DNA from 4 places in the Bradyrhizobium sp. CIAT3101 genome. Region 2 is predicted to be linked to each of the others. Evidence: predicted binding sites of a transcription regulator. Region 2 holds the regulator's gene; each other region holds the start of a gene.
The links. The regulator LexA, encoded in region 2, represses DNA repair genes until DNA is damaged. The targets are predictions, from matches to a motif close to TGTTCNNNNTGTGTTCNG.
Positions count from the first base shown of each region.

Region 1: QA645_RS05875 (ATP-dependent Clp protease adaptor ClpS) is a predicted target of LexA. The motif match lies at 2,152-2,169, and genes of this name have one in related genera.
Region 3: QA645_RS29915 (DNA repair protein) is a predicted target of LexA. The motif match lies at 1,940-1,957, and genes of this name have one in related genera.
Region 4: QA645_RS21155 (single-stranded DNA-binding protein) is a predicted target of LexA. The motif match lies at 2,611-2,628, and genes of this name have one in related genera.

Region 1 is NZ_CP121634.1:1,297,186-1,302,286, reverse strand. It holds gene QA645_RS05885 (HlyD family secretion protein) at 1-525, shown strand, start outside; gene QA645_RS05880 (MDR family MFS transporter) at 587-2,089, shown strand; gene QA645_RS05875 (ATP-dependent Clp protease adaptor ClpS) at 2,201-3,922, shown strand; gene QA645_RS05870 (tannase/feruloyl esterase family alpha/beta hydrolase) at 3,951-5,101, opposite strand, start outside.
Region 2 is NZ_CP121634.1:4,336,254-4,341,354, reverse strand. It holds gene QA645_RS20445 (alpha-hydroxy acid oxidase) at 1-297, shown strand, start outside; gene QA645_RS20440 (HAD family phosphatase) at 302-928, shown strand; gene QA645_RS20435 (hypothetical protein) at 1,064-1,249, shown strand; gene glp (gephyrin-like molybdotransferase Glp) at 1,480-2,691, shown strand; gene lexA (transcriptional repressor LexA) at 2,868-3,569, shown strand; gene QA645_RS20420 (hypothetical protein) at 3,747-3,950, shown strand; gene QA645_RS20415 (hypothetical protein) at 4,145-4,579, shown strand; gene QA645_RS20410 (GAF domain-containing protein) at 4,793-5,101, shown strand, end outside.
Region 3 is NZ_CP121634.1:6,337,714-6,342,814, reverse strand. It holds gene QA645_RS29925 (UdgX family uracil-DNA binding protein) at 1-624, opposite strand, end outside; gene QA645_RS29920 (putative DNA modification/repair radical SAM protein) at 624-1,859, opposite strand; gene QA645_RS29915 (DNA repair protein) at 2,022-2,822, shown strand; gene QA645_RS29910 (DNA polymerase Y family protein) at 2,725-4,311, shown strand; gene QA645_RS29905 (error-prone DNA polymerase) at 4,308-5,101, shown strand, end outside.
Region 4 is NZ_CP121634.1:4,484,585-4,489,685, reverse strand. It holds gene gyrA (DNA gyrase subunit A) at 1-761, opposite strand, end outside; gene QA645_RS21165 (DUF2306 domain-containing protein) at 930-1,328, opposite strand; gene QA645_RS21160 (low molecular weight protein tyrosine phosphatase family protein) at 1,607-1,966, shown strand; gene QA645_RS21155 (single-stranded DNA-binding protein) at 1,970-2,467, opposite strand; gene QA645_RS21150 (outer membrane beta-barrel protein) at 2,902-3,672, shown strand; gene QA645_RS21145 (outer membrane protein) at 3,907-4,593, shown strand; gene QA645_RS21140 (outer membrane beta-barrel protein) at 4,839-5,101, shown strand, end outside.

The sequences.
Region 1 (5,101 bases), 3.0 Mb from region 2:
ACCACCATCGTCTCGCCGATCGACGGCGTCATCGGCAACCGCACGCTCCGCGTCGGCCAGTTCGTGCAGGCCGGCACGCAGCTGATGTCGATCGTGCCCGCCGAAGGCGCCTACGTCGTGGCCAATTTCAAGGAGACCCAGCTCACCCATGTCCGCGCCGGACAAGAGGTCGAGATCGAGGTCGATACGTTCCCGGGCCAGGTGGTGCACGGCCACGTCGACTCCATTGCGCCGGCCAGTGGCCAGGAGTTCGCCCTGCTGCCGCCCGACAACGCCACCGGCAATTTCACCAAGATCGTGCAGCGCATCCCCGTGAAGATCGCGCTGGATGCCGAAACGCAGCCTGCGATCGAGCTGCGGCCCGGCATGTCCGTGATCCCGACGATCGCAACCCGTTCAGCGCCGACCGCGCAAGCGACAACGACGCCTAAAGCAACATCCAGAGCGAAGCTTGTTTCCGGAGGGTCGTGCCATGTCAAACAGCCTCTCAATCTCGACGCCCGCAACATCGACCGCGACGCCTGAGCGCGTCGCAGCCGATCCCAACCGCGCGAGCGCCACGGTCTGGATCGCCGTCTTCGCGGCGATGATCGGCGCCTTCATGGCGATCCTGAACATCCAGATCACCAACGCCTCGCTGCTCAACATCGAGGGCGGCATCGGCACCGGCGTCGACAACGGATCCTGGATCTCGACGTCGTATCTGATCGGCGAGATCATCGTGATCCCGCTCACCGACTATCTGTCGCGGGTGTTCTCGTTCCGGAACATCATGCTGAGCTTCGCGACGCTGTTTGCAGCGTTCTCGGTTGCCTGCGCCTTCACCCACGATCTGCCGTCGATGATCGCAATGCGCGGCTTTCAGGGCTTCTTCGGTGGCGTGCTGATTCCCATGGCCTTCACGCTGGTCTTCACCAAGCTGCCGAAGGGCCAGCAGCCGATCGGCCTTGCCATGTTCTCGCTCGCCGTGACCTTCGCGCCCGCGATCGGCCCGACCATCGGCGGCTATCTCACCGAGAACTACGGCTGGCAGACCATCTTCTTCGTCAACGTGCTGCCCACCGCGGTCATGGTGGCGATCCTGTTCGCGACCCTGGAGCGCCAGCCGATGAATCTGTCCCTGCTGCGCGAGGGCGACTGGTTCGGCATCGCGACCATGGCGGTCGGACTCGCCTCGCTCCAGGCCGTGCTCGAGGAAGGCAACAAGGACGACTGGTTCGGCTCGCCCTTCATCGTGCGGCTTGCGATCATCGCCGCGGTCAGCTTGTCGCTGTTCATCTATAATGAGCTCGTGGTCGAGAAGCCGCTGCTGCGCCTGCGCCTGCTAACGCAGTGGAATTTCGGCGTCGGCACGATCGCCGCGGTGTTCCTCGGTTTTGCCCTGTTCGGCTCGGTCTACCTGCTGCCGGCCTATCTCGGGCAGGTACAGGGCTACAATGCCGAGCAGATCGGCAACGTGCTGGCCTGGACCGGCCTGCCGCAGCTGCTGCTGATTCCGCTGGTGCCGAAGCTGATGCAGCGGTTCGACACCCGTTACATCGCGACGATCGGCCTGCTGCTGTTCGCCGCGAGCTCGTTCATGAACATCATGATGTCGCTCGATTACTCCGGCGATCAGTTCTTCATCCCCAACGTCGTCCGCGCCGTGGGTCAGGCCCTCACTTTGGCGCCGCTGTCCGCGCTCAGCCTCGGCAGTGTCGCGCCGCAGGACGCGCCCGCGGCCTCCGGCATCTCCAACATGATGCGCAACCTCGGCGGCGCCATCGGCACCGCCGTGCTGGCGACCATCGTCACCAAGCGCGAGCAGTTTCATTCCAACATCATCGGCCACTCCGTGACGCTCGGCCGCGAGGAAGTCCGCAGCCGCATCGCGCAGATGACAGACTACTTCATCGCCCATGGCGTGCCTGACCCCAACGCTGCGCGCGAGCAGGCCATCATCGCGCTCGGCAAGACGGTGAAGCGCCAGGCGCTGGTGATGGGCTTCTCCGACACCTTTGCGGTGATCGGCGTGGTGCTGGTGCTCGCCGCGATCGCGGTGCTGCTGACGCGCCGGGTGAAGGCCGCCGGTGGCGGCGGCGCGCACTAACGCCTCAGAGAACGAACCACCGAATTGTCGCGGCCGTCACGCTTGACGGCCGCGCCTTTTTATGTTCCCTATTTGTTCATATCGACTATAGGTTGCGTAAAGGGATATTCCATGAGCGATACTCAGGTCGCCGACCTGCCGGCCCAGCTTGTCCTGCACGGCGACGAAGATACTCCGCGTGCATTCATCGTTGATCTGTTGCGTCGCGTCTTCGGCAAGTCAGAGAGTGAAGCCGACTCCGTTTTTGCCGACATCGAGAGGCATGGCGCGGCAGCCTGTGGTCCCTATCCGTCATCCGTCGCTGGCGCCCTGCTGGAATCCGCACGGCGGCGCGTCGCGTCCGCCGGCCACCAGCTCGATATCACAAGCGAAACGGTGAAGCCTTGCTGCGAGCTTTGCGGCCAGCCTAAAGCGCAATCGGAAGCGCAATTAGTCAATCGCACAGCGTGGCTCTGCGCCGATTGCATGCTCGCTGCAGCAAGCGCGTCGCAGGATCTGCCCTCGGAGGAGTTCAATTACACGTTTGGAGTCTTGAATTGGCACTTCGCTGACGTGCCGCTGAGAGAGTTGGTGACGACGGTACGCCAGTTTCCCGGCCACATGCGGGCAGACGTCCAGGCCGCTCTCGACAGATTGTTGGCGTCACCGGTCCGCCTGTTAGGTATCGCCGAGGACCGCGGTTACGAAACGCTATCCATGTCGCGATTGATGCAGAACGACAATTTCGCGGCCGCAATCGCACCGCTTCAGTACAACGACGTTGATATCGGCGAACCGACACCGGCTAAATGCCTCGGCAATGGTCTTTGGCTTTGCGCGACCTCAGGCCTTCGCTATGCAGTGCTTCTGGCCATTCATCGGGAATATGGCCGCGAGACTGGCGTGCGGATCGAAATCATGGCGCCGGCCGGGGCAGCGGGCTCGACACTTGTCCAGCAGTGCTTCACCGCACTGGAGGACGCCGTTCAGGCCGCGCGCACCTACCGCGGCAAGATTCTCTCTCTCGATGCCGATTCCGATTATCGCGGGCGTTCGCGCGGGATCACGGTGCACCGGCTTCCGTCGGTCGGTCGCGATGAGGTGATCTTGCCTGAACAGACATTGCGGCTACTTGAGCGCAACGTCCTGAACTTCGTGGGCACACGGGACATGCTGCGCCGCCTCGGGCAATCGACCAGGAAAGGCATCTTGCTCTACGGCCCACCCGGTACGGGCAAGACTCACACGATCCGCTATCTCGCGACCCATCTACCCGGGCATACGACGCTGATCATCACGGCAGAGCAAATCGGCTTGCTCGGCGCCTATATGAATCTCGCCCGCCTCTTGCAGCCCGCCATGGTGGTGATCGAAGACGTCGATCTGATCGCACGTCAACGCGAGAACATGAGCGGCTGCGAGGAACCGCTACTCAACCGGCTGCTCAACGAGATGGACGGCTTGAAGCAGGATGCTGACATCCTGTTCGTGCTGACCACCAATCGGCCTCAGCAGCTTGAGAGCGCTCTCGCGGGTCGCCCCGGCCGCATCGATCAAGCGATCGAAGTGCCGCTCCCTGACGGGACCGGCCGCGCCAAGCTGGTCCGGCTCTACGGCAAGGGACTGCCACTCGACGACGCCGTCGTCGCGGAAGCGGCAAGACGCAGCGAAGGCACGAGTTGCGCGTTCATCAAGGAGTTGATGCGACGGCTGGCACAAGCGAGCATCGCGCGCGACGGCGGCAACTCGGTAACGTCAGCCGATATCGACGAGGCGCTCGACGACATGCTGTTCTCCGGCGGCCGGCTCAATGCGCAATTGCTTGGCGGCGCACAGGCCATGGCGGCGGGGTAAATCCACCGCCGCCATGTTCGCATTGCGGCTACGGTGCGCAGCTGAAGCTCGCCGCCTCCGTCACAGGACCGGATTTGTAGTGCGGCCAGCCCGGCCAGCGGCACAGCGGCATCGCGCGTGTCACTGCGAATGACGGTGCCTCGACCTTCTGCTCGGCGACCTCCAGATCGCCGGGCGCCGTGCCCTTCTCGACCCAGTCAACCAGCGCGCTCAGCATGTCGACATTGGCGGGCGCGCCGGAGCCGACATGGTCGACGCCGGGGGCGGTGTAGAGCCGCGCGAACTCGGCGGTCTCGGCCTTGCCGAGCTTGCGCTCGACGCTCTCGAAATAGCGGATGCCGGCATAGGGGCTCTGCGCGTAGTCCGCCATGTGCTCGAGCATGATCAGCCGGCCGCCGCGGGCGCGGAAGCGGCTGAGATCGGGATCGGTCGAATCCATCAGGCTCGAGACCTCGAGCAGCCGCGCCTTGTGGTCCTCCACCTTGTAGGTGGTGACGTCGAGCTTGGGATCACGCGCGAACACGTATTGAATGCCGCCGGCACCGTAGATCCAGGCGATACCGTTGTTGGGCGCGGGCGGCTGCGCCGGCGGCGCGGCGCCGAGCCACCACGCCATCCAGCCGCCGGTCGGCCCGATCGCCGGCGTATCCTCACCCGACACGCCCCAGCCCGGATAGTCGTCGAGACCATTGGCGAGCGTAAACGGGAATTTGTAGGTGGCATGCAGCGTGTCGATCGCCTTGATCTGGGCGTCGGTGAGGCACTGATCGCCGCTCTTGCCGTCGGCGCAACGCAATGTCTCGACCTTGAACGCCGCCTTGCAGCCGACGGGATCCTGCACCAGCGCATCGTCGGATCCGTCCGCCTTGTCGCAGGCCGCGCGCACGGCATCGCCCACGAGCTTAACCTGCGCTGGATTGATCCAGCCCGCTCCCATGGTGACGAGACCGGAGCGGGTGCCCGCATGCTGCAGGCCGACCCAGTTGATGACGGGCACGCGCGCGAAGATCCCGTCGAAATCGTCAGGATAACGCTGCGCCATCGTGAGCGCTTCGCGGCCGCCTTCGGACGAGCCCATGAAGTACATTTTTCCGGGCTTCTTGCCGTAAGCCTGCTGCATCAGCGCGACCGCGGCGTCACGCACCTTCTTGTAGGCGCGGTGGGCAAAATTCTCGAACG
Region 2 (5,101 bases):
ATCATGGTGGATGGCGGCATCTGCCGCGGCACCGACATCGTCAAGGCGATCGCGGCGGGCGCCGACCTCGTCGGCATCGGCCGGCTGCAATGCTGGGCCCTGGCGGCGGCCGGCGAGACCGGCGTGACGCGGATGCTCGAACTGCTCGAGGACGAGGTGCTGCGCTGCCTTGGGCTGCTTGGCGCCACCTCGTTCGCCGAGGTCAACAAATCCTGTCTGCACCAGGCCACCGCAACCAATGCACCGAGTGTGTTCAGCGCATTCCCGCTATTCGACCATGAACCCTACCGATACTGATAGAATGACATCGCTCTCACCCGGCAGCGCGGATGCGCTTCTGTTCGATCTCGGGCGCGTTGTGCTCGACATCGATTTCTCCAAGGCGATCGCCTGCTGGGCGGGACATGCAGGCCTCGAGCCCGAAGCCATCGTGACGCGCTATGAGCGCGACAGCGAGGCCTACCGGCTGCACGAGGTCGGCAGGATCAGCGACGAGGACTATTTCCAGTCGCTGCGCTCCTCGCTCGGCATCGGCATTTCAGATGCGCAATTCCTGGAAGGATGGAACGCGATCTTCGCCGGCGAGATGCCCGACATCGCGGAATTGCTGCCGCGCGCGGCGAAGCAGATGCCGCTCTACGCCTTCTCCAACACCAACCGCCCGCATGTCGACCATTTCTCGAAAGAGTATGCCGATCTGCTCGGTCATTTCCGCGCGCTGTACCTCTCCTCCAGCATCGGCCTGCGCAAACCTGATGCGGAAGCCTTCGACCACGTCGTCACCGCGATGGGGGTGCCCGCCAACCGGATCGTGTTCTTCGATGACCTCGCCGCGAACGTCGAAGGCGCCCGCGCCCGCGGGCTGAAGGCCGTGCATGTCACCTCGCCCCGCGACGTCGGCATGGCACTGAAGGCGCTGGGGATCTGACCGCCGTTTCCGGAGCAATTTCACCCGGACGAGGAACCAAACGGCTCTGTGCATTTTTATACGAAGTTCCGGGAACGGAATGCCCCCTTCCGGACTCTAGAGTCGGTTGGGAATTCTACGAACGGACGTATCATCGTGTTGGGCAAAACCTACCTCACCAAGCAGGCCTCCCTGCTGGTCAAATTCGCCAGGACCACCTCTGATTCCGAGCTTTCCGCCAAGCTGATGAGCAAGGCGGCTGATCTGAAGGCCCAGGCCGATCCGATGCCCGACAGGGATCAAGGGCCTCAAGCGCCCGACGTCAGTCCGGAGGGGACCTGAGGATGCTGGCCGTGGCTTCCATCATCCTCGTGCTTGCCATGGCTATCCTCCTGCCCGTCTATCTCGCCTTCCGGACCATGCCCCGGCGGACCTGATGCTCTCACTCCATCGCCGCGCGGGTGATGCAGGATCAATCATCCTGCGCGACCGTCGTTTTGCCTCCTTGCCTGCACTCGGCTAGAACTCTCGCCGCTGATTTGCCCGAACGGGCGTAGCTGGAGTTTTTCACCGTGGCCCTCATGCCGGTTTCTGACGCGCTCGCCGCGGTGCTCGCCGGTGCGGAGCCACTGCCTGAAGAGACGGTCGCGCTCGAGGCGGCCTTTCATCGCGTGCTCGCACGCGACGTCGCGGCGCGGCGGACGCAGCCGCCCCAGGCGATGTCGGCGATGGATGGCTATGCCGTCCGCGCAGCCGATGCGGCGAAGATTGACACGCAGCTTACCGTCGTTGGCGAGGTCGCTGCAGGACGGCCGTTTGCAGGAATGGTCGGCGCCGGTGAAGCCGTGCGGATCTTCACCGGTGGCGTCGTTCCCGAGGGCGCAGATGCGGTCGTGATCCAGGAAGACACTGTCGCTGACGGCAGGCACATCGCGATCAAGGAGGCAGCCCTCACCGGGCGGCACATCCGCCCGGCCGGCATCGATTTCTCCGAGGGCGACGTGCTCCTGCGCAAGGGCGCCAGGCTCACCGAGCGCGACCTCGCGCTCGCCGCCGGCATGAACCACCCGCAATTGGCCGTCCGCCGCCGCCCGAAGGTCGCGATTCTCGCGACCGGCGACGAGTTGGTGATGCCGGGCAGCACGCCGGGCCACGGCCAGATCGTCTATTCCAACGGCTACGCCCTGCATGCGCTCGCCCGCAGCGAGGGTGCCGACACCATCGACCTCGGCATTGCGGCCGACACGCTCGCCGCCACCACGGCCGGCATCCGCCGCGCGCGCGACTCCGGTGCCGACATCCTGATCACGACCGGCGGCGCCTCGGTCGGCGACCACGATCTGGTGCAGCAGGCGCTGAAGGACGAAGGCACCTCGATGGCGTTCTGGAAGATCGCGATGCGGCCGGGCAAACCGATGATGAATGGACAGCTCGGGGCGATGCGCGTGATCGGCCTGCCAGGCAATCCCGTGTCATCCTACGTGTGCGGCTTCCTGTTCATGGTGCCGCTGATTCGCGCGTTGTCCGGCCGTTCGATGGTTCATCACCGCCGCGAACGCGCCGTGCTCGGCCGCGACGTCGCCGCCAATGACCAGCGCGAGGATTATCTGCGCGCGCGCCTCGATCTGCGTGATGACGGCACGCTCGTCGCGCTTCCCGTCAACCACCAGGACTCCTCGCTGCTTGCAAATCTCGCTGCGGCACAGGCACTTCTCGTGCGCGCGCCGTTCGCGCCGAAGGCCGAAGCGGGCGCGCCTTGCGAGGTGCTGCGACTGCCCGCCTGAGCGCATCGTTCGCAACCGTTCCGCGAACTTTGCCGCGTTCACGGTAAATTAAGCAGTTGCGGAACATGTATCGAACATATAGTGTCCGTTCATGATTTGTTTCGAGCATGTAGCGGCTTATCGCTGAATTCAGCGTCTCGGAATCGAACGACATCAACCGGGGGATTTTGGTCGAGATGTTAACGCGCAAACAGTACGAGCTCCTGCGGTTCATCAGCGAGCGCCTGAAGGAAAGCGGCGTGCCGCCCTCCTTCGACGAGATGAAGGACGCGCTCGATCTGCGCTCGAAATCAGGCATCCATCGCCTGATCACTGCGCTCGAGGAGCGCGGCTTCATCCGCCGCCTGCCCAACCGCGCCCGCGCCATCGAGGTGATCAAGCTGCCCGAGCTCCAGGCCGCCGCCGGCAGCCGCCGCGGCTTCACGCCGAGCGTCATCGAGGGCAATCTCGGCAAGGTGCGTACGACGTCGAGCCCGCCCGCCGACGAGGGCGAGCGGCCCGTGGCGGTGCCCGTGATGGGCCGGATCGCGGCCGGTACGCCGATCGAGGCTTTGCAAACTCGCAGCCACACCATCAGCGTCCCGCCCGACATGCTCGGCTCGGGCGAGCACTACGCGCTCGAAGTACGCGGCGACTCCATGGTGGAGGCCGGCATTCTCGACGGCGACATGGCGTTGATCCAGCGCAACGAGAGCGCCGACACCGGCGACATCGTGGTCGCCCTGATCGACGACGAGGAAGCAACGCTCAAGCGTTTCCGCCGCCGCGGCGCCTCGATTGCGCTCGAGCCGGCGAATGCGGCCTATGAGGTCCGCATCCTGCCGCCCAACCGGGTCAAGATCCAGGGCAAGCTGATCGGGCTGTACCGGAAGTACTGAGCGCGTCGCAATCGGCGACCGCAATCAACGATTGGAGCGGACGATTGTCCGCTCCGGCTGGATAGTCTTTCTGGTTTTGCACAGATTATCCGGCCCCCTCTCCAGCGCTACATCCTCGGCACGCCGCAACGAAGCACGCATCGCTTCGCAGGCCTTTCAGAGACCGAGGAGATCACCTTGCGCAAGATCGTTTTGAGCGCCGTCACGATGGCGCTGATTGCAGCATCAGCGTCTCAGGCTTTCGCCGCACAGCAGCAGCACCGTGCCCGCAAGGAACCGCAAGCGACGAGCGCGCAATTCGGCGATGCCCGCAACGCGGTCGAGCGGCCATCACAACCGGCCTGGCCATACTCCGGTTGGTCGGCGCCCGCAGGCCGCTGAGGCAACGCGCTGTTCGAATGCACGAGAGCAGGCTTTGTTCCTCGCGCATTTGAAAAAGATAATGTGATCGCGCTCTGCGGATGCGAGCCGCAGATTTGCCCACAAACAAGCATAAGATCGCGGCCTTCCACTCTGATAGGGGCCTGCGCCTCAGCGGAGGCGCGGGTGCTCTATCCCGATTGAGGAGCACCCCGATGTGTGACTACAGCCTGCATGCTGTCGCGACGCGCCCCGCAGAAGTGGGCGAGACGATCGTCACGACAACCTTCCGCGGCACCTCGACGCGCGGCTTCGCCTCCGAAGCCGACATGTCCGTCGCGGTCTGCCTGCTTCCGGGAACGGAGCTCGCCTTCGCCGACAACGTCCGCTACGACAATCGCTGGATCTGGACCCGCACCGTCAATTCGCGCGTCGGCAAGTTCGGCAAGGTCGATCCGCACATTCCCGATCGTCATCACGACGCGATCGAATTCCCCGACGGCAAATACGTGCTGGTGACGCAGCTCGTCGAAGGCCAGCGCGCAACCGTCCTGCAACTGCCCGTGACGCAGCCGCTCGGCGAGCGCGAGCACAAGCCGCAGATCAGCGCCGACAGGCCGCCGACCATCACCCGCCTGCCGATCGGCTGACGACGCCATCCCCGGCCGACAGGTCGGGCCAGGATCGAGATGTCCATCGCCGGCCGCGGTCGGCGAGATGGATTGGTTTGCGTCTGTGGAAATCATGAGCTCATCGCGCCAGCAAGTCGCACGAAGTTTGCGCTGCCTTGCCTGAATTTTGAACGTCCGCTCCGCAAGCAAATGGCCGATGCTGTTTGCAGCTTGAGGCAGCGGACAGGCTCGATGAAAACCTTCATTCGCGTCGTTGAACTCTGGGTGCCTGATCCAACGCGGACGCGGCTGGAATTCGGCGGCGGCCTCTACAGCGAAGGCCTGTCCGCGTTCAAGGCTGGCAGCGAGGATTTGCGCTTCGGATATGACGAGGGCCTTCCCGGCAAGGCCTGGGCGAGCGGCCATCCCGTGATCCTCACAAAGTTCGCCAACTCCTATTTCAAGCGGACCGACCAGGCTCTCGAAGCCGGCCTGACCTGCGGGGTCGCCGTGCCGGTGTTTGCCGGCGAATTCCTGCAAGCCGTCATGGTGCTGTTCTGC
Region 3 (5,101 bases), 2.0 Mb from region 2:
GTAACGCCGCCAGGTTTCTTCCAGCCGGTCTTCGCCCGGCGCCTCGCTCTTGCTCACGCCCGGCGTGAACGACAACGCGTGTCCGTCCCAATGCGCGCAGAGATCGGGCGTCAGGATCGACCAGGGCATGTCCGCAAAGCGCTTGGCGAAGAACGGGGCTGCGAGCTCGACGATGTGATGCTCCGGCTCGAACCAGGCGACATAATGCGCCGCGCGTTCGCGACCGATCTCGCGAAAGCGCACGAAGGCGTGCATCTTGTGCTCGTCGCGGTGAACCGCTCTCGCCATCGCCGTGACCAGCGCGACGTCAGCATCGGTTGCGACCTCGATGAGATCGTGATTGTCCCTCAATCGCCAGAGCAGGCGATAGAGGATCGCAAAGCGCTCGGGATCGCGATGCAGGATGGCGGCCTGGGCGAGGTCGACGAATTTTGCGGACACGCTGAAGGTGCCATCGTTCACCTCGAGGATCGGAGACGGCGCGGACGGTGCGAACAAGTCCGCTTCGCCGCCTTGCACGGCCCAGGTGACATCGACGGGCTGCACATGATGAAGCACGAGGCTGCGCGCGGCTTTGCGCCAGCCGTCGAAATCGGTTTCGGTGTCGAGGATGATGTACTGCATCAGAAGCCAAACCCCAGTTGCGTTGCCTTCGGCTTGAATCGTTCGATCAGGCGCGCCTCGTCGAGACGATGCGGTGCGGGCCGGTGATCGCTGAGCACGATGAACAGCAGTGCCTTGTTGCGGGGCACGTGCAGCCGCGCCAGATCGGAGAGGCGGATCGTGGTGGTGCGCCGCGTGGCGATGATGCGCTCGACCGCCTTGGTGCCGAAGCCCGGCACGCGCAACAGCTCCTCGCGGCTGGCACGGTTGACGTCGAGCGGGAAACGGTCGCGGTGGCGCAGCGCCCAGGCGAGCTTTGGATCGATGTCGAGCGGCAGCATGGCGCTGTCGTCGACGATCTCTGCAACGTCGAAACCGTAGAACCGCATCAGCCAGTCGGCCTGGTAGAGCCGGTGCTCGCGCAGCAGCGGCGGCTGGACCAGAGGCAAGGCGCGGCTGGCATCGGGGATCGGGCTGAAGGCGGAGTAATAGACGCGCCTCAATTTGTATGAGCCGTAGAGATTTGAACTTGTGTGAAGAATGGTGTGATCGGAGGCCGCGTCAGCGCCGACGATCATCTGCGTGCTTTGTCCTGCCGGCGCAAAACGCTGCGGTTTTGCTTTTGTCTTTGTGCTGCTGATATCCTCGGCCTCGTCGAGCTTCAGCCGCAGCCGGCCCATGGTGCGGCGGATCGCGCGCACGTCCTTCTCCGGCGCGAATTGCTGCAGGCTCGTCTCCTCAGGCATCTCGATGTTGATGGAGAGACGATCGGCATATTTGCCGGCCTCCGTGATCAGCGCGTCGTCGGCTTCCGGAATGGTCTTGAGATGGATGTAGCCGCGGAAGTGATGCTCCTCGCGCAGTTTTCGCGCGACGCTGACAACCTGCTCCATGGTGTAGTCGGGACTGCGGATGATGCCGGAGGAGAGAAACAGGCCTTCGATGTAATTGCGCCGGTAGAAGTCGAGCGTCAGCTTGACCACCTCGTCGATGGTGAAGCGGGCGCGCGGCACGTTGGAGGAGGCGCGGTTGACGCAATAGAGGCAATCGTAATTGCAGGCGTTGGTGAGCAGCACCTTGAGCAGCGAGATGCAGCGCCCATCCGGCGCGTAGGAATGACAGATGCCCATGCCGGGCGCGGTCGAGCCCATGCCCTTGCCGTCGCTGGAATCCCGCTTTTCGGTGCCGCTGGAGGCACAGGAGGCGTCGTACTTGGCGGCGTCAGCCAGGATCTCCAGCTTGCGTTGTACGTCCATCCCGGAATCCCTTTGATTCAGCTCATGAATCCAACGGAGCGCCAATTCGATTGACTCTTCGCACGCCGTTAGCTTTATATTAGAACATATCATGAACAAATGAGCCAGCCGCAGGTTCTTATTTTTGAGATCTCGGCAATCACCTCTGAAGGAGCGGCGAGCATGAGCGGCGCACGCATGAGCGCGCTTGCGACCTTGCGCAGCCAGATCGAACGGATCGAGACGGCGGAAGTCGTGCATCATCGCGACCGCGTTGCGCTCGGCCATGGTGAGGTCGACCGCGCCTTGAAAGGCGGGCTCGCACGCGCGGCGATCCACGAGGTGTTTTGCGAGGGGCGTCAGGGCGCGGCCGCGACCGGTTTCGTCACCGGCCTTGCGGGCCGCGTCACGACGCAACGGCCGCTGTTGTGGGTGCGGCAGGATTTTTCGGAACTTGAAACCGGTGCGTTGTCGATGAGCGGCCTTGCCGAACTCGGCCTCGATCCGCGCCGCGTGGTGATGGTGCGTGCGGCTGACGTCGAGAGCGCGCTGCGCACCTCGGCCGATGCGCTCGCCTGCGATGCGCTCGGTGCTGTCGTGCTCGAGCTCTGGGGTGAGACGCGCCAGTTCGATCTGGTGGCGAGCCGCAAGCTGACGCTGGCCGCGCAATCCTCCGGCGTCACCGGCCTCTTGTTGCGGATGGCGGCGCAGCCGCTGCCCTCGACCGCGGAGACGCGATGGATGCTGCGTGCGGCGCATTCGCCGCCGGGGTCAGCATCAATGCCTGCGGCGCCTTGGAGCGCGTGGGGCGCGCCGCGCTTCGATGTCGAGCTGTTGCGTAATCGTCATGGCCCGTGTGGCCGGTGGATCATGGAATGGAAATGTGATGAGTGCCAGTTCTCTGAACCATCGGCGTATCCTCAGCCTGTGGCTGCCGCGCCTGCCCATCGACCGGATCCAGCGGTTCTTCGGCGCGCTGGGTAATGGCAACGAGCCCAGCATTGTCGTCATCAAGGAGAACAATGCGCTGGTGATCCATGCGCTGGATGAAGCTGCTGAGCGGCTCGGCCTGCACATCGGCCAGCCGCTCGCGAACGCGCGGGCGATGTGCCCGGATTTAAAAGTGTTCGACGCCGATGTCGTGGCCGATGCGAAGACGCTCAGCGACATCGCCGACTGTTGCGACCGCTTCACGCCGCTGGTGGCGCTCGATCCGCCGCACGGGCTGTTTTTGGACATCACCGGCTGCGCGCATCTGTTCGGCGGCGAGGCTGCGTTGTTGCAGACGCTGGTTCGCGCGCTGGCGCGACAAGGTTTTGCCGTCAGCGCGGCGATCGCCGGGACCTCGGTCTGCGCGCGCACGCTGACGCGGCAGACGCCTGGCGTTATCGTTGCCGATGGCGGCGAGGCCGCGGCGATCGACCGGTTTCCGGTGTCCGCGCTCGGTGCGGACGAGATGATCACCACCGGCCTGCGGCGCGCCGGGCTGAAGACGATCGGCGATGTTGCCTCGCGCGCGCCGAGTGAAATCACGGCGCGGTTCGGCGCGCGGTTCTCCACGCTGCTCGCGCATGCGCTGGGGCAGGGCGATGCGCCGATCAGCCCGCGAAAACCGCTGCCCGACTACATCGTGGAAAAGCGCTTTGCCGAGCCGATCGCGACCGACACCATGATCGCGATGACGCTGTCGCGGCTGGCCGATACGCTGATCGCCTCCATGGAAAAACAAGGCAAGGGCGCGCGGCGCCTGGAGGCCGCGTTCTTCCGCACCGACGGCGTGGTGCGCGCGATCATGGTCGAGACCGGGCGTCCCGTGACGCGAAGCAAAGTGATCGACCGGCTGTTCCGCGAGCGTCTCGATGCGCTTGCCGATCCCCTCGATCCCGGCTTCGGCTTCGACATGGTGCGGTTGTCGGCGAGCCGTACCGAGATCGTGGTGCAGGAGCAGCGCGATCTCGACGCCCATGTCCACGACAATGACGAGCTGGCCGCGCTGATCGACCGCATCGCCGCGCGTATCGGCGGAAAACGCGTCGTCGTGCATCTGCCGCAGGACACCCATATCCCCGAACAGGCGGTGCTGGCCGCGCCAGCGCAGCATCATCTCACCGCCGCCATGCAGGCCGAATGGCCGGCGCGCGCCGAAAGCGAGCCGCCACTGCGTCCGCTACGGCTGTTCGACAAGCCGGAGCCGGTCACAGTGCCGTTCGCGACCGTGCCTGACGGCCCGCCGCATCAATTCACCTGGCGGCGTGCAAAACATGCCGTGGTGCGGGTGGAAGGACCCGAACGCATCGCGATGGAATGGTGGCGGCAGGACGGCAAACAGCTGACGCGGGATTATTTCCGCATCGAGGATGCCGAGGGCCTGCGCTTCTGGATCTTTCGCGATGGTCTTTACGAGGGAGAGGTGTTCGACGGCGACGGCAAGCCCGCTCCGCCCCACTGGTACGTGCACGGTCTCTTCGCATGATTACGCCCGCTTATGCCGAGATCGGCATCACCACCAATTTCTCGTTCCTGCGCGGCGGCTCGGATCCGCGCGCTTATGTGCATCAGGCCAGCAAGCTCGGCATTCCCGTGATCGGCATTGCCGATCACAACACGCTGGCCGGCGTGGTGCGCGCCTGGAAGGAACTCGACAATGACAAGGTGCTGCACAAGCCAAAGCTCCTGATCGGCGCGCGCATCGTCTTCATCGACGGCACGCCCGACATTTTCGTCTATCCGCGCGATCGCGCCGCCTATGGTCGGCTGTGCCAGCTTCTGACCCGGGGCAAACGCGGCGACGACATCATGCGGATCGAGAAGGGCGAATGCCGTCTCAACTTCACCGATCTGCTGGAGTTTTCGCAAGGTCAGCTCCTGGTCCTGACGTTGCTGCATCGGTTTGATGATGCGCAAACGCTGGATGTGCTTTCAAAACTCAAAGCCAGCAGCGCCGAAGGCGTGTGGCTGGCCGCGAGCCTGGTCTATCGCGGCGACGACCGTCGTCGCCTGGCGCGGCTCGACGATCTCGCCGCCAAAGCAGGAGTGCCGCTGCTTGCGACCAACGAGGTGCTCTATCACGATCCCGGCCGTCGTCCGCTTCAGGACGTGCTGACCTGCATCCGGGAAAAGACCACGATCGAGGCGGTCGGACGCAAGCTAGAAGCCAATGCGGAGCGTTTTCTCAAGACGCCCCGCGAGATGGCGCGCCTGTTTCGCGATTTCCCCGAGGCGATCGCGGAGACCATGCGCTTTGCCGACAGGATCGACTTCTC
Region 4 (5,101 bases), 150 kb from region 2:
CCACGCATGACGATCGAGCCGCGGCCAAGGTGGTAGGCCGAGCGGATGCCCTGCCGTCCGAGGATGACGCCGCCGGTCGGGAAATCCGGTCCCGGCACGATGTTGATGAGCTCGTCGATGGTCAGCGCGGGGTTGTCGATCAGCGCGACGCAGGCATCGATGACCTCGCCAAGATTATGCGGCGGGATGTTGGTCGCCATGCCGACCGCGATGCCGCCGGCGCCGTTAACGAGCAGGTTCGGGAACTTGGCCGGAAGGACCGACGGCTCGGTCTCGTTGTTGTCGTAGTTCGGCTGGAAGTCGACGGTGTCCTTGTCGATGTCGGCCAGCAGGGCGAGCGCCGCCTTCGTGAGCCGCGCTTCGGTGTAACGATAGGCGGCCGGGGGATCGCCATCGACCGAGCCGAAATTGCCCTGACCATCGATCAGCGGTACGCGCATCGAGAAGTCCTGCGCCATGCGGACCATGGCGTCGTAAATCGACTGGTCGCCGTGCGGGTGATACTTACCGATGACGTCACCGACCACGCGGGCGGATTTGACGTACTTCTTGTCGGGCGTGTGCCCCTGCTCGTTCATCGAGTACAGGATGCGGCGATGCACCGGCTTCAGACCGTCGCGGGCATCTGGCAACGCACGCGCCACGATCACGCTCATGGCGTAGTCGAGATAGGACTTCTTCATCTCCTCGAAGATGGAGACGGGGCGAATATCCGAGGGTTGCGCCGGCTGGTCGCCGGGCTTGTTGTCGTCGTCAGCCAAGGGGGAATCCGGTGAAATTTTATCTGGGAATCATATAGCGCATCGACGCCCTGATAACCACCCTTGGGGGCTTCCGGGAAGCGCTTTTTCCGACTGTTTTTCCAGAGACTTACGCCACTCCTGCCACCGTCTCGGGCGGGGTCCGAAGGAGCGCCCTGGAACCGTCCCTTACGCCCCGAAAAACACGCTGTGCATGATGCGTCCGGGCAGCAGTGTGAACAGGCCCGCCACCACCAGCGCGCCGGTAAAAAGGAAGATCATGGTCCACCGATGCGCGGCGACGCGATGCGTGTGGGCCCGCCATACCGCGAGCGGCAGCATCACCAGCGTGAAGATCGACAGCAGATGGATCGGGCTGAACGGCCCGACCAGGCGGATCTGGTGGATCCAGAACGACGAGACGGCCACCACGGCCATCAGTGCCACCCAGATCCAGCCGATCGTCCGGTGCGGCAGCGTGCCCTTGGGCGCGGCAAACTGCACGAGGCCGAGCACGAAGGCCGCCATCGCCGCGAAGGCGTGCAGCGGGATCGCAGGTGCAGCGTCAAGCAGCGGCGTGAAGCTCATGTGGCCCTCTGGTCGGAACCGACCATGTGAATAGGATTAACATGAAGTTAATACCATTCACATCGCGACCCGTCAAAGGCTTGAGGCAGCACATGAGACCAGCCCGGAAAAGCCGAGCCTGGCCCGTCGATTGGCAGGAAATCCTGCCGCCTCACACGAGCCGGCTATTGTGTTGGAAAAAGAAGCCCTCTCGGCCAAACGCCACGGTGGCGACGTGGAAGATCCCGTCGACCACCAAAAGCTGAGTATCTAGCCCTGACTATCTTGGAGCGGTCAAAGTGACCAACGTCCTCTTCGTCTGCAGCGCCAATCGCCTCCGCAGTCCGACGGCCGAGCAGGTGTTTTCGACCTGGCCGGGGATCGAGACCGACTCGGCCGGCATCTCGAACGACGCAGACGTGCTGTTGTCGACCGAACAGGTCGAATGGGCCGACATCATCTTCGTGATGGAGAAGGCCCATCGGACCAAGCTGAACCGGAAATTCCGCGCCAGCCTGAATGGCAAGCGCGTCATTTGCCTCGACATTCCGGACGACTACGAGTTCATGGATCCCGTCTTGGTCGGGATGCTCGAAAACCGGGCCGGTCGTTTTCTGTCCCGGCCCGCGCCAACTCGCTCCACCCGCGTCAAAGGCTAAGCCTCAGAACGGAATGTCGTCGTCCATGTCGTTATTGCGGCCACCGCCGCCGGCCGCAACCGGGCGGCGCGGTGCGCTGCTGACTGGACCGGACGAGCCGAAATCGCCGCCCGGCTCGTCGCCGAAGCTGCCGCCTCCCCCGCCACCGCCGCGACCGTCGAGCATCGTCAGGGTCGAGTTGAAGCCCTGGAGCACGACTTCGGTGGAGTACTTCTCAGCGCCCTGCTGATCGGTCCATTTGCGGGTCTGCAGTGCGCCCTCGATGTAAACCTTGGCGCCCTTCTTCAAATATTGCTCGGCGACCTTGCAGAGCCCTTCATTGAAGATCACGACGCGATGCCACTCGGTCTTCTCCTTGCGCTCGCCGCTGTTCTTGTCGCGCCAGGTCTCGGAGGTGGCGATGCTCAGATTCGCGATCGGCCGCCCGTCCTGGGTGCGGCGGATCTCCGGATCCTTGCCAAGATTTCCAACCAGAATGACCTTGTTGACGCTTCCCGCCATCGCCGCTCTCCACTCCAAATGCCAATGAATTTCGAAAAGGCGCGCCCGCGCTGCCGCCTGTTGGGCCGACCCTATACGCTTACGAGCACTGATCGGCCCGCCACGCCCTCGGTTATCCCCATATATAGCATCGGCGGAATATTTGTTCCAGATTTGTTCCTGCCAAAGCTAGAGCCGATTTTGTGCACAACGCGTTCCTGAGGCCGCTATTCACTGTGCGATGAATTGGAACTTTCCCGAGTTCCCTAAAACGCCAAAAACTTCTTAACATTCATCAACTTGCGCGGTCTTCGATTGGCCGGCAAGTGTTGCATTCCGGAGACGGACTCCACCTCGAGATGCGCGTAAGGTTGCCTCGAAATTGTTCATTTGGGCGTCGCGCCTGACTGACCGCTCCGGGGACCTTTGGAGCGGTCGACATTGGGGAGACTGTAATGAAGAAAATTCTGTTTGGAGCAATCGGTATCGTTGCGTTGGGCTTGTCGGCTCCCGCAAGCGCAGCTGATATGGCGGCACGCCCCTACACCAAGGCGCCAGTTGTGGCACCTGCTCCCATCTACACGTGGACTGGCTTCTATCTCGGTGTTCAGGGCGGCGGTGGCTGGGGCCGAAGCAACGAAACATATTTCCTTGCCCCCAATACGCCTGCCTTCGTCGGATCGCAGAACTACGACACCAGCGGCGGCTTCGTCGGCGGCGTCGCCGGTTACAATTGGCAGATGGGCGCCTTCGTCATTGGTCTCGAGGGCGATTATCACTGGGCCGACATCAGCGGTCGGTCGTCGGTGATCAATGTTGGTCCGCCGAACCTCGGCGACAGCTACGCCACCAAGCTGCGCGGCTTCGGAGACATCAAGGGCCGCGTTGGTTACGCCTGGGGACCGGCGCTCTGGTTCGTGAGCGGCGGTGCGGCCGTCGGCGATATTCAGCACCGCTATGACGCAGCCCTCAACGGCGGCGCGGCCAACACTTTCGTCCAGAACGACTGGCGCTGGGGTTGGACCCTCGGTACCGGCGTGGAGTACATGTTCGCTCCGAACTGGTCGGCAAAGGTTGAGTACAACTACATCGACCTCGGCAAGAGCACGATCCAGTACTCGCCCGTGGTGGCGAATCGCTCGGAGTGGAACGACACGATCCACACCATCAAGGCCGGCGTGAACTACCACTTCAATTGGGGGACGCCCGTCGTCGCGAAGTACTGATCCATCTGAAACCATTCAGGAATCAAAGGCCGGCCTTGTGCCGGCCTTTTTGTTTTTTGTTCCCGATGGGAACTATAGGTCAGCGACTGTTACATTTTGTATCTGTTGTGGCATTTGAGAGACACAACTTGCGGCTTCAGTGGTGTAAGCCGACGTCAGTTGGACCACAGCGTCCGATACTGCTTCCGACGCACGGAAGTCCAAAACAGAAACTGGGACTGGGATTTGTTGAATATGAAGAAGATCTTGTTGGCTTCGGCCGCTCTGCTCGCCCTCACTGGCGCCGCTTCGGCTGCCGACCTGGCGGCTCGCCCCTACACCAAGGCTCCGGTGGCCGTGGCTTCGGTCTACAATTGGACCGGCTTCTACCTCGGTATCGTCGGCGGCGGCGCTTGGGAAGATTCGGGCAGCCCGCGGATGCAGGGTGGCTTCGTCGGCGGCACTGCCGGCTACAACTGGCAGACCGGCAACGTTGTGTTCGGTGTCGAGGCTGACGGCGCCTGGGCCGATGTCAGTGCTTCGGCGACCGGCGCGACCGTCGTCCCCGGCTTCGGCGTCGTGACCGCGACCGCCAGCTCCAAGACCGACGCGATGGGCACCGTGCGCGGCCGCATCGGCTACGCCATCAACAACGTCCTGGTCTACGGCACCGGCGGCTACGCCTGGATCGACAACAAGATCACCCTCTCCGCGCTCGGCGTGTCCGCGTCGGACAGCAAGTTCCACTCCGGCTGGACCGTCGGCGCGGGCGTCGAGGCGTTCTTCGCTCCGCAGTGGTCGGTCAAGGGCGAGTACCTCTATCGCAGCCTCGGCGGCGAGACCTACTTCACCGGCGCTCTGCCCACCGGCACGCTCAACTTCCACACCGTGCAGGTCGGCGTGAACTATCATTTCAACGGCCCGATCGTCGCCAAGTACTGAGTTCAGTACCGGGCTTCGGCTCTTACGCCATCACGTTACGAAAGGCCGGCCTTGTGCCGGCCTTTTTGTTTTCGCCGCCCGGTGCGACGAACCGTCATCTCGATGGAGGCGCTTTCCCGCATGTTGTGGCTTATCGGGCACACAACCTGTAGATTAATTGCGCTAGACATAGGCGAACGGACCTTCGAGTCCGATGCCCTTCCGCTACACGGGACGGCCAAGCAGAAACTGGGGATTAGGTTGAAATGAAGAATATTTTGTTCGCTTCCGTCAGCTTGCTCGCAGTGAGCGCAGTCGCCCCCGCGATGGCCGCAGATCTCGCCGCACGCCCCTACACCAAGGCCCCGGTGGCCGTGGCTTCGATCTACAACTGGAACGGCTTCTACATCGGCGGCAACGCCGGCGGCGGCTCGAGCCACAATTGCTGGGATACGACCAGTGTCGGTGGCGTCGCCGTCCCCACGACGAGCGAGGGTTGCCATAATGCGACCGGCGCCCTCGTCGGCGG